3 regions of the Acidovorax sp. K2F genome follow, and region 1 is predicted to be linked to each of the others. Evidence: predicted binding sites of a transcription regulator. Region 1 holds the regulator's gene; each other region holds the start of a gene.
The links. Region 1 encodes FNR, which switches genes on or off when oxygen is low (the NO sensors DNR and NnrR bind a similar motif). Its sites were predicted from a motif close to TTGATNNNNATCAA; they were not measured.
Positions count from the first base shown of each region.

Region 2: the regulator FNR is predicted to act here: its motif matches at 1,443-1,456, upstream of cyoA (ubiquinol oxidase subunit II).
Region 3: the regulator FNR is predicted to act here: its motif matches at 1,538-1,551, upstream of N4G42_RS00990 (universal stress protein).

Region 1 covers NZ_JAOBSQ010000041.1:81,287-84,560, forward strand. Annotated here, with positions in the region: gene hemN (oxygen-independent coproporphyrinogen III oxidase) at 1-725, opposite strand, end outside; gene fnr (fumarate/nitrate reduction transcriptional regulator Fnr) at 915-1,637, shown strand; gene N4G42_RS15985 (hypothetical protein) at 1,748-2,041, opposite strand; gene N4G42_RS15990 (FixH family protein) at 2,099-2,377, opposite strand; gene ccoG (cytochrome c oxidase accessory protein CcoG) at 2,442-3,274, opposite strand, start outside.
Region 2 covers NZ_JAOBSQ010000045.1:18,250-21,523, reverse strand. Annotated here, with positions in the region: gene cyoB (cytochrome o ubiquinol oxidase subunit I) at 1-283, opposite strand, end outside; gene cyoA (ubiquinol oxidase subunit II) at 292-1,350, opposite strand; gene N4G42_RS17100 (MFS transporter) at 1,612-2,952, shown strand; gene tolA (cell envelope integrity protein TolA) at 3,233-3,274, opposite strand, start outside.
Region 3 covers NZ_JAOBSQ010000001.1:200,554-203,827, forward strand. Annotated here, with positions in the region: gene N4G42_RS00980 (fasciclin domain-containing protein) at 1-351, opposite strand, end outside; gene N4G42_RS00985 (fasciclin domain-containing protein) at 407-862, opposite strand; gene N4G42_RS00990 (universal stress protein) at 1,062-1,484, opposite strand; gene N4G42_RS00995 (metallophosphoesterase) at 1,598-2,443, opposite strand; gene N4G42_RS01000 (LysR family transcriptional regulator) at 2,456-3,274, opposite strand, start outside.

The DNA.
Region 1 (3,274 bases):
AACGCAATGCGGTCAGGCCGCAGCTGCGCCACCTGCGCCAGCGTGCGGTCAAAAGACTCTGGCGTCTGGCGCGGCAGGCCGTAGATCAGGTCCACGTTCACCGAATCAAAGCCCAGCGAGCGAGCGGACTCCACCAGTGCAAAAACCTGCTCTGCAGGCTGAATGCGGTGCACGGCCTTTTGCACTTCGGCATCAAAGTCCTGCACGCCAAAACTCAGGCGGTTAAAGCCCAATTCAGCCAGGAGCGCCAGACGCTCGGAGTTGACCGTGCGCGGATCCACTTCGATCGAGTATTCGCCCCCGGGCGCCAGCGTGAAGCTGCGCTTGAGCATGGCCATCAGCTCCCGCAAGCCCGCATCTGAGAGGAAGGTGGGCGTGCCACCGCCCAGGTGCAATTGACTCACCACCTGTCCTACGCCACAGTGCGCGGTGTGCAGGTCGATCTCGCGGCTCAGGTAGCGCAAGTAGACCTCGGCGCGGTCATGGTGTTTGGTGATGATCTTGTTGCAGGCGCAGTAGTAGCACAGGGATTCGCAAAACGGGATGTGCACGTACAGGGACAGCGGCATGGCCTTGGCCAGCGTGCCCGAACGGCGCTGCTGCAGCGCCAGCACATAATCTTCCTGACCGAAGGCCTCCACAAATCGGTCGGCCGTTGGATAGGACGTATAACGGGGCCCTGGCACGTCAAAGCGGCGCAGAAGATCTGGCGAAACAGCAGTCATGGGGAAATTTCCTTGCGTACACCTTGACTGTGCCGTAGGCTCCGGGACATGTCCTTGACCTGCATCAAGTGAACCAACAAGCGATACGGCGACAATTTGATGAAGGTCAGCCGCTCGCCCGCGCCCTGTATTCAGGTTCGTGTACGGCAAGCACGATATGCTCGACCAACAACCCAAGTCCATGTGCCTATGAACCCGCTCACCATCAAAGTCGCCTGCTCCAACTGCAACCTCCGCGAGCTGTGCATGCCCGTGGGCTTGAACGAAGAGCAGCTCCAGCGCATTGACGAGGTGGTCGCCGTCCGTCGCAAAGTCAAACGCGGAGGCACGCTGTTTCGCAATGGCGAGTCCTTCACGTCCCTGTATGCCATCCGCACCGGGTTCTTCAAGACCTGCGTGGCCACGGAAGACGGTCGCGACCAGGTCACGGGCTTTCAGATGGCGGGCGAGATCATCGGGCTCGACGGCATCGTCAATGACCACCATACCTGTGATGCGGTGGCACTTGAAGACGCCGAAGTGTGTGTCATGCCCTTCGACCGCATTGAAGAGCTGTCACGCGAAGTCACTGCCCTGCAGCACCACGTGCACAAGATCATGAGTCGCGAGATCGTGCGCGAGCACGGCGTGATGTTGCTGCTGGGTAGCATGCGTGCCGAGGAACGCCTGGCCGCCTTTTTGCTGAACCTGGTGCAGCGCCTGCATGCACGGGGCTTCTCGCAGTCGGAACTGGTGTTGCGCATGACGCGCGAAGAAATCGGCAGCTACCTCGGTCTCAAACTCGAAACGGTCAGCCGGACCTTCTCCAAGTTTGTGGAAGAAGGGATCGTGGAAGTCAAACAGCGCCATGTGCGCATTCTCGACACCGATGCCCTGCGACGCATTGTGAACAGCCAGCAGACCTGCCACTGACGACACTGACACTGAGCCACTTCCACGCAGAGAGTCGGTTCAGCACAAAGTACAACCATCTCTTGCGAAACGGCATGCATTGCATGCCCAGACAAGCAGGCGAAAAGGGCTCAGGGGCAGGACGATGTCTTGCGGCAATCGTCGGGGCGCTCCCCATCGGGCACCGGGCACCGGTTGACCTCGAACGGAGACATGGAAAGCAGTGTCGTCAATGCGCTCGTTGCCATGGTGATGGCCCAAAACACAAAAAATGCGAGGGTGTACACCCCTTGCCGTGACAGCGCCAGGGGCTGGCCGAACCAGTGCAGGTCCTGGGGGTCCACCATGGCAAAAACCAGCATCTCCAGCACGCCCGCCATCAAGAAGGCGGGCCATGCAATCCACATCAGGCGTTGCGTCCACATATCGGTTCTGTCTCCTGGTGCTGCCTGGGGTCGCTGGGGGCAGCGACCGGCGGGTTGTCAGCGTGGTTGGTCTTGCACGGGGGTGGCCGCATGGTTGCGGGCCTTGAGGGCCGGTGCCAGGCTTTTCTCCGGCGCCACCAAGGTCTTGTTGATCTCAATGCCCTGGCGGTAGTAATCCTCGGCCACCACCGGGTCAGGCCGAGAAATCGCCAGCCACAGCGTCACAAAGCCAGCCACGATCACGATGGCAGGCCCGGCAATCACCAGCCACACATGGCCGAACTTCCACCAGGGCATGGGAACTGCCGGTGTCGCGATGGCAGGGTTTGAAGACATGGTGCTCTACTCCTCAACAATATCGGTCAAAGTGCGGCCCTGAAAGGCCCCACCGGGATGCCGCTCAACGCGGCACAAGAAACACGGATTTTTCCGTCACGTGGGCAGCTGCCCCGACGGCCTGCACGTCAAACTGAACCGCATGCGAGCCCGACGTGGCGGAACCGTACGGAATCTGCAAACGCACGGCCACCCAGCGCGACTCTGCTGCGCCAATATCCACTTCGGCCTCGGAGGCCACCTCCAGCCCCTCCAGTCCACGCGCACTGATGCGGTAGCGCTGTTCGCCCTCCGTGGCATTCATGATCTGCAGCCGGTAAATATTCTCCAGTTTGCCCCCCGCCACAATGCGCGAGAGCGCGGCCCGGTCACGCACGACATCCACCTTCAGCGGCGTGCGCACCACCAGGCTGGCCAGCATGGCAACGCACAGTGCTACCAGCACGGCGGTGTAGATCAGCACACGGGGACGCAGCACGCGACGCAGCATCTGGGACTGCGTCCAGCGCTTGGCCACGCCGTTCTGGGTGGAATAGCGGATCAGGCCACGCGGGTACTGCATCTTGTCCATTACGGTATTGCAGGCGTCCACACACAACCCGCAACCAATGCACTCATATTGCAAGCCCTTCCGGATATCGATGCCCACCGGACAGACCTGCACACACAGCGAGCAGTCAATGCAGTCGCCAAGCCCCTGGGCCTTGTAGTCAATGTTCTTCTTGCGCGGGCCGCGCTGCTCGCCACGCTCAGGGTCGTAGGTGACGATGAGCGTGTCTTTATCAAACATTGCGCTCTGAAAGCGCGCATAGGGACACATGTACTTGCAGACCTGCTCGCGCATGAAGCCTGCGTTGCCGTAGGTGGCAAAGCCGTAGAACAGCACCCAGAAAATCT
Region 2 (3,274 bases), on a different contig from region 1:
GCTGCAGGCGCATCATCACGGCGTCGGCAAAGCCGCGCAGCAGCATCACCAGGCCCAGGATCATGTACATGATGCCGATGCGTTTGTGGTCAATGCTGCAGATCCAGTCGCGCCACAGGGGGGCCCACAGGCGGAACTTGGTGATACCGGCCAGAACGACCAGGCCGCCCAACACCACGGCAATGAAGGTGGCCAGCACGATGGGCTCATGCGCCATCGGTACGGCGTCCCAGCTCAGGCGGCCCAGCGCCCAGTGGGATGGAGAAAGGGTTTCGGAGGACATAGGAGTGCTCATTGACGGATGCTGGCGCCAGTCGTTGGTGCCGGTGCGTTGCGGGTTTCGAGTGCGGCCACCACCTGGGCGGCGTTTTGCACGGTGCAGACGTCCTGGGGTAGGTTCAGCCCTGCAGCGCGCATGTAAGCGTCGCCACCCAGGGCATCGATGGCCATCATGTGGTGCATGCACATCTTTCCGTCTTCGACGCAGCGGTTGAGCACCTTGTCGTACAGGCCTTCTTCCACCGAGGCAAAGCGCTGCACCGGATCACGTTCGCTGGGCTTGACCAGGTTCAGGTAGGTGCCCTTGTCCAGGGGCTTGCCTTCGGTCTTGGCCTTTTGCACCCACTGGGCAAAGTCCTCGTTGCTCAGGCCATGGAACTTGAACGTCATGCCCGAGAAACCCGCGCCGCTGTAGTGCGACGACATGCCCTTGAACACGCCAGGCTTGTTGATCACCGCGTTCAGCTCGGTCTGCATGCCGGGCATGGCGTAAATCATGCCGGCAAGGTCTGGCACGTAGAACGCGTTCATGGTGGATGTGGCCGTCAGCTTGAACAGGATCGGGCGGTCCACCGGTGCCGCCACTTCATTCACGGTGGCGATGCCTTGCTCGGGGTAGAAGAACAGCCACTTCCAGTCCATGGCCACTACCTGCACTTCAAGCGGCTTCACATCGGCGGGCACGGCGCGCTGCGCGTCGATGCGGTCCAGGGGACGGTAGGGGTCGAGCTTGTGGGTGCCGATCCAGGTGATGGCGCCCAGCGCAATGATGATCAGCAGCGGCACGGTCCAGATCACCAGCTCCAGAGTGGTGGAGTGGTGCCATTCCGGGTCGTACTCGGCCTCGGTGTTGCCCTGACGGTATTTCCAGGCAAACAGCAGGGTGAGCGCGATCACGGGCACGATGATGATCAGCATCAGCAGCGTGGCGGTGATGACCATCTGGCCTTGCTGGGCAGCGACGTCACCGGCAGGGTTGAGCACGACAGCCTTGCTGCAGCCTGCCAGGCTACCCAGCGCTGTCAGGGCGAGCAGCCAGGTGGGCCCACGAAGTTGGGGAAGTTTGAGCATGTGTAGAGCGCGATCAATGCGTTTCAGGGTAAACGCGGACAACGGGATGTGTGCGAATGTACTAGCGCTAGCTTTTTTGTCGATTGGACATTTTGTCCAAGGTCAAAAGCGCAGGCTGTTTTTGCACCAATGTGGTGCATTCAAGGGCTTTGAAGGACATTTCCTGCAGTCGGCATAGTGAAACCGCACTTGTGGCCCACAGAAGTTGCGTGTAGAACGGAGCGGTCTGAGTTAGCTACACAACGTCAAGGAGCCATGTTCATGAGCAGCCCCGCCACTGCCACTTACCCTGCGGCCGGTTTTCACGAAAGCGCCGCCTCTCTCTCGCGGGCTGATACGCATGAAGACGTCACCCCCAGCGAAATCGCTGTGGGCGTGATCATCGGACGCTCGTCCGAGTATTTCGACTTCTTCGTTTTCGGGATCGCCTGCGTTCTTGTCTTCCCGTCCTTCCTGTTTCCCTTCCTGTCGCGCCTGGACGGCACGCTGATGGCCTTTGCGCTGCTGGCCGTTGCCTTCGTGGTCCGCCCGGTGGGTACCGCCATCTCCATGGCCATCCAGCGGCGCTGGGGGCGGGGCACCAAGCTGACCATTGCGCTGTTCGTGCTGGGCGTCTGCACGGTGGGCATGGCCTTTTTGCCGGGCTACAAGGATGTGGGCACTTCAGCCATCGTGGCGTTGCTGATCCTGCGTGTGGGCCAGGGCTTGGCGCTGGGTGGTTCGTGGGACGGCTTGCCGTCGCTGTTGGCCATGTCGGCCCCCAAAGAGCGCAGGGGCTGGTACGCCATGATCGGCCAGCTGGGCGCGCCTCTGGGCTTTGTGCTGGCTGCGGGCCTGTTTGCCTACCTGTACAGCAGCCTCACGGTGCAAGAGTTTCTGGCCTGGGGCTGGCGTTATCCGTTTTTTGTGGCCTTTGCCGTGAACGTGGTGGCCCTGTTTGCCCGCCTGCGTCTGGTGGTGGGGCAGTCGTACTCCGAACTGCTCAAGGACCGCGAGTTGCAGCCCGTGCCGGTGAGCCGCGTCATGCGTGATGAAGGCAGCAACGTGTTGCTGGGCGCCTTTGCGGCGCTGGCCAGCTTTGCACTGTTCCACCTGGTCACGGTTTTCCCGCTGTCGTGGATCACGCTGTACTCCGACCAGCCAGTCACCCAGATCCTGGGCGTGCAGATCGTCGGCGCGTTCCTCGCGGCGGGCGCCATCATGGTGTCGGGCTGGCTGTCGGACCACCTGGGCCGCCGCAAGCTGCTGGGCGGCATGGCCGTGCTGATTGGCGTGTTCAGCTTCATGGCGCCGGTGTTGCTCAACACTGGCGAAGTGGGCAGCACCATGTTCCTGCTGCTGGGCTTTGTGTTGCTGGGCCTGTCGTACGGCCAGGCATCGGGCACGGTCACGGCCAACTTCTCGCCGCAGTATCGCTACACCGGCGCGGCCCTGTCGGCCGACCTGGCCTGGATCATTGGTGCAGCCTTCGCACCGCTGGTGGCCCTGTATCTGTCGTCGCAGTTCGGTCTGCTGGCAGTGACGGTGTACCTGCTGTCGGGTGTGGCCTGCACGCTGGGCGCGCTGAACCTGAACCGCCGCATGGAGCGGCGCGACCGCTGATGCATGCTGACGAACTGCTATTGAATGTATAGCTTGCAGCGCATGTTCCACTAGCGCTACCAGCATAAAAGGCTCAAAAAGCGCCCGGTTGTGCCGGGCGCTTTGCTTTGGGGGGCTTGCAAAGCACGGCTCAGTCCATCGTAACGGGGCACACTGCCACAAGGGCTCAGACGCAGGCGGTCAGCGCTCCTGCGGCGTGGGTTCCAGCAGCGCATCGGCAACGAGGCGAAGTCCCACGGCAGAAGTGCAAGCCCCGCGAGACGGGGGGCTCGGGTCACGCTCAGTCCTGGGGTTTGAAGCCGATGATTATCGGCACAGAAGG
Region 3 (3,274 bases), on a different contig from region 1:
CACATCAGCCCGCATCACCTTGCTGCCCAGCACGTGGTAGGTCAGCACGGCGGTCAACAGGGGCTTGTTGGCCAGCAGCGCTTCCTTGGTCACGCCCAGTTCGGTCAGCAACGCCGCAAACGCCGCGTTGGTGGGCGCGAACACGGTGAGCGTGCCTGCGCTCAGCGTGGGCGCCAAGCCGGCTGCGACCACGGCTTCGACCAGGATGCTCAGCTCGGGGGTGTTTTGCGCCAGTTCGACGATGTTGCGCTGGGGTTCGTCGTCGCTGCCCCCGCAGGCCTGCAACAGGGTGGTGCTGGCGCCCAGGGCGGCGGCCATCAGGACGGTGCGGCGATTGAATACGGTGTTCATGGCGGCTTCTCCTCGTGAATGGATGGTGGGTGAAAAGAGCGGTGGTGCCTGTGGCTTACTTGGGCATCAGCACCGTGTCGATCGCATGGATCACGCCGTTGCTGGCGGCCACGTCGGTGGCAATGACCTTGGACTGGTCGACCGTCACGCCCATGCTGGTGCTGACGGTGAGTTCCTGGCCTTGCACGGTCTTGACCTTGCCCGCCTTCACATCCTTGGCCATGACCTTGCCGGGCACCACGTGGTAAGTCAGCACCTTGGTCAGTGCGGCCTTGTCAGCCAGCAGGCCGTCCAGCGTGGCCTTGGGGATCTTGGCGAACGCTTCGTCGGTGGGGGCAAACACCGTGAACGGGCCGGGGCCCTTGAGGGTGTCCACCAGACCGGCGGCCTGCACGGCGGCCACCAGGGTCTTGAAGTTGCCCGCCTTCACGGCGGTATCGACGATGTCTTGCGCCATGGCGCTGAAGGTGGCGCCAGCGGTCAAAGCGAGTGCAATCAGGGTCTTCTTCATGGGTCGTTCCTCTCGGTTTCGATGGAAATGACACGCCAAGATGGGCGTGGCGCGAATGTATAACCATTTGGTACGAAAGTAAACTGATTGGTTATTCAATAACCATTTAGTCGTAACGAGATGAAAAAAAGCCCTGCAAGGCAGGGCTTTGGGGTGGGCGTTGCGCCGTTGCGCCGTCGTGCGCTGTGGACCTGTGCGTTCAGCGAACGATCAGAAGCGGCACCTTGCTGTGGGCCAGCACCTGGGTGGTCACCGAGCCCATCACCAGCGTGGCGATGGCGCCATGGCCGTGCGAGCCCATGACCAGCAGGTCGAACTTGCCGGTGTCTGCCACCTTGGCAATGGTCTCGCCCACCGCGCCGACCTTGACGCTGCGCTTGGCATCCACCCCGTGGCGGCCCAGGAACTTGCACACCGGGGCGAGGATTTTTTCGGCTTCTTCTGCGTGGTAGTTGTCGACCACTTCCTTGCCCAGCGCGGCGCGTGCACGGGGAGGCAGCGGGGCCTGCACCGTCAGCACGGTGTAGGTGTGGGTGCCGCCCAGCAGTTCTTCGTGGGTGGCCAGGTAGGCCAGCATTTTCTTGGTGTAGGCGCTGCCATCGACAGCAAGCAGGATGTTCATGGTGTTCTCCGAAAAAGGATGAAGCAGACTACTCTGCGCGGGTGCCTGTTGTCTTGACCTGGGTCATGTTGTTCTGTTCGGCGCGTGGCGGATTCGTACGAACCGCGCACCGATCATACGGTGACCATGCAGCGCGGCTGAAACGCGATCTGCTCGCCCTTGCGCGCATAACCCAGCGGGTTGGCCACCACCCGGCACTGCCAGGCGGAGCCATCGCTGTGCGTGCCCTGGGCGGTGTAGTCGCTGGGCGCATGCAGGTGGCCGTGCAGCCACAACGGGGTGTACATCAGCAGGTCGTCCAGCGCGTTGCAAAACCCCGCCGTGCCAGGCACCAGGCCGTAGCGGGGGTCGGCGCTGCGCAGGCTGGGCGCAAAGTGGGTGACGACCACGGTGGCACCGTCAAATGGCTGCTGCAGCACATCGCGCAGCCACTGCTGGCAAACCAGCGCCTGATCGCGCATGGGTTCGGCCAGAAACGGCTCCGCGTGGCGCGTGCCACCGGTCTTGCGCAGGTAGAAGTTGGCCGCACGAAAAGCCTTGTCGCGCAGCTGGAGCCGGCGCGTGAGGTCGGTGGTGCCTTCATGGTCGGCCAGCGCGTCGAAATCGCTCCAGAGTGTCGTGCCGACAAAGCGCACGCCTTGCAGCACCAGGGTTTCACGTTCGAGCCACGCAATGCCCAAGCGGTCACAGGTCCGGCGCAGCCGCAGGTGCGCGGCATCGAAGTCCTGGGCGTCGTACTCATGGTTGCCGGGCACAAACAGCACGGGGGTCGGCCAGCCTGCATATTGGGACAACGGCGAAAACCGGGCCAGGCCGAAGTCGTCGTCGTCCAGTTGAGAGCCCTGCTGGTAGGAGCCCACGTCCCCCGCCAGCACCAACACATCCGTGCCAAGGGCGGGCTCGGGCACAAAGTGGGGGTGTGCCTCCAGATGGAGGTCGGACAAAAGCTGGATATTCATCAGCCGTACAGTCTAAGGCGTGCCGTGCAGGTCCTGCCCCGGAAAGGTGCGCCGTGCTGACCGTGCAAGCGCCTGCAGCAGCCAGGTCATTGCAGCCTGCTGGGGGCCGCGCCGGCGCCACAGGGCATCCACGTGCACGGCGGGCACGTCCAGGGGCAAAGCCCGTTGCACCAAGGCGTCGGCGATGCCGGTCACTGGCACAAAGTGGCGCGGCAGCACGGTCAGCAGGTCCGAGCCCGACACCACCCGACCGGCCGTGAAGAATTGGTTGACCGTGATCACAACCTTGCGCTCGCGGCCCAGCGACGCCAGGGCTTCGTCGATGAAACCAAAGGGCCGGCCCGAAAAACTCACCAGCATGTGCCGCGCTGCGCAGTAGGTGTCCAGCGTCAGCGGCGCGTCGGCCAGAGGGTGGCCCTGGCGCATCACGCACACGTATTCGCCGTCGTACAGCCGGCGGCTTTCAAAGGCGACCACGCCACCGGACTGTGCCCGCGCCGTGAGGTCGGCCAGTGCCGCTGGAAAGTAACCCACAGCCATGTCGGCCGCCTCTTCTTCGAGCAGACGCCGGGGGTCGCGCGTGGTCAGCGGCAGCACGCGGATGGAGATGCCGGGGGCTTCGCGCTCGATGATCTCCACCAGGGCCGGCACCAGTGTCGCCGCCGTGGCATCGGCCATGGCCAGCACAAAGGTGGACTCCGCCGTTGCCGGGTCAAAGTGCCCCGGCGCCAGGGACTCCTGCAAATGGGCCAGGGCCTCGCGCACTGGGGGCCACAGGGCCAGTGCACGTGGCGTGGGCTCCACCCCCTGGCCGCTGCGCACCACCAGTTC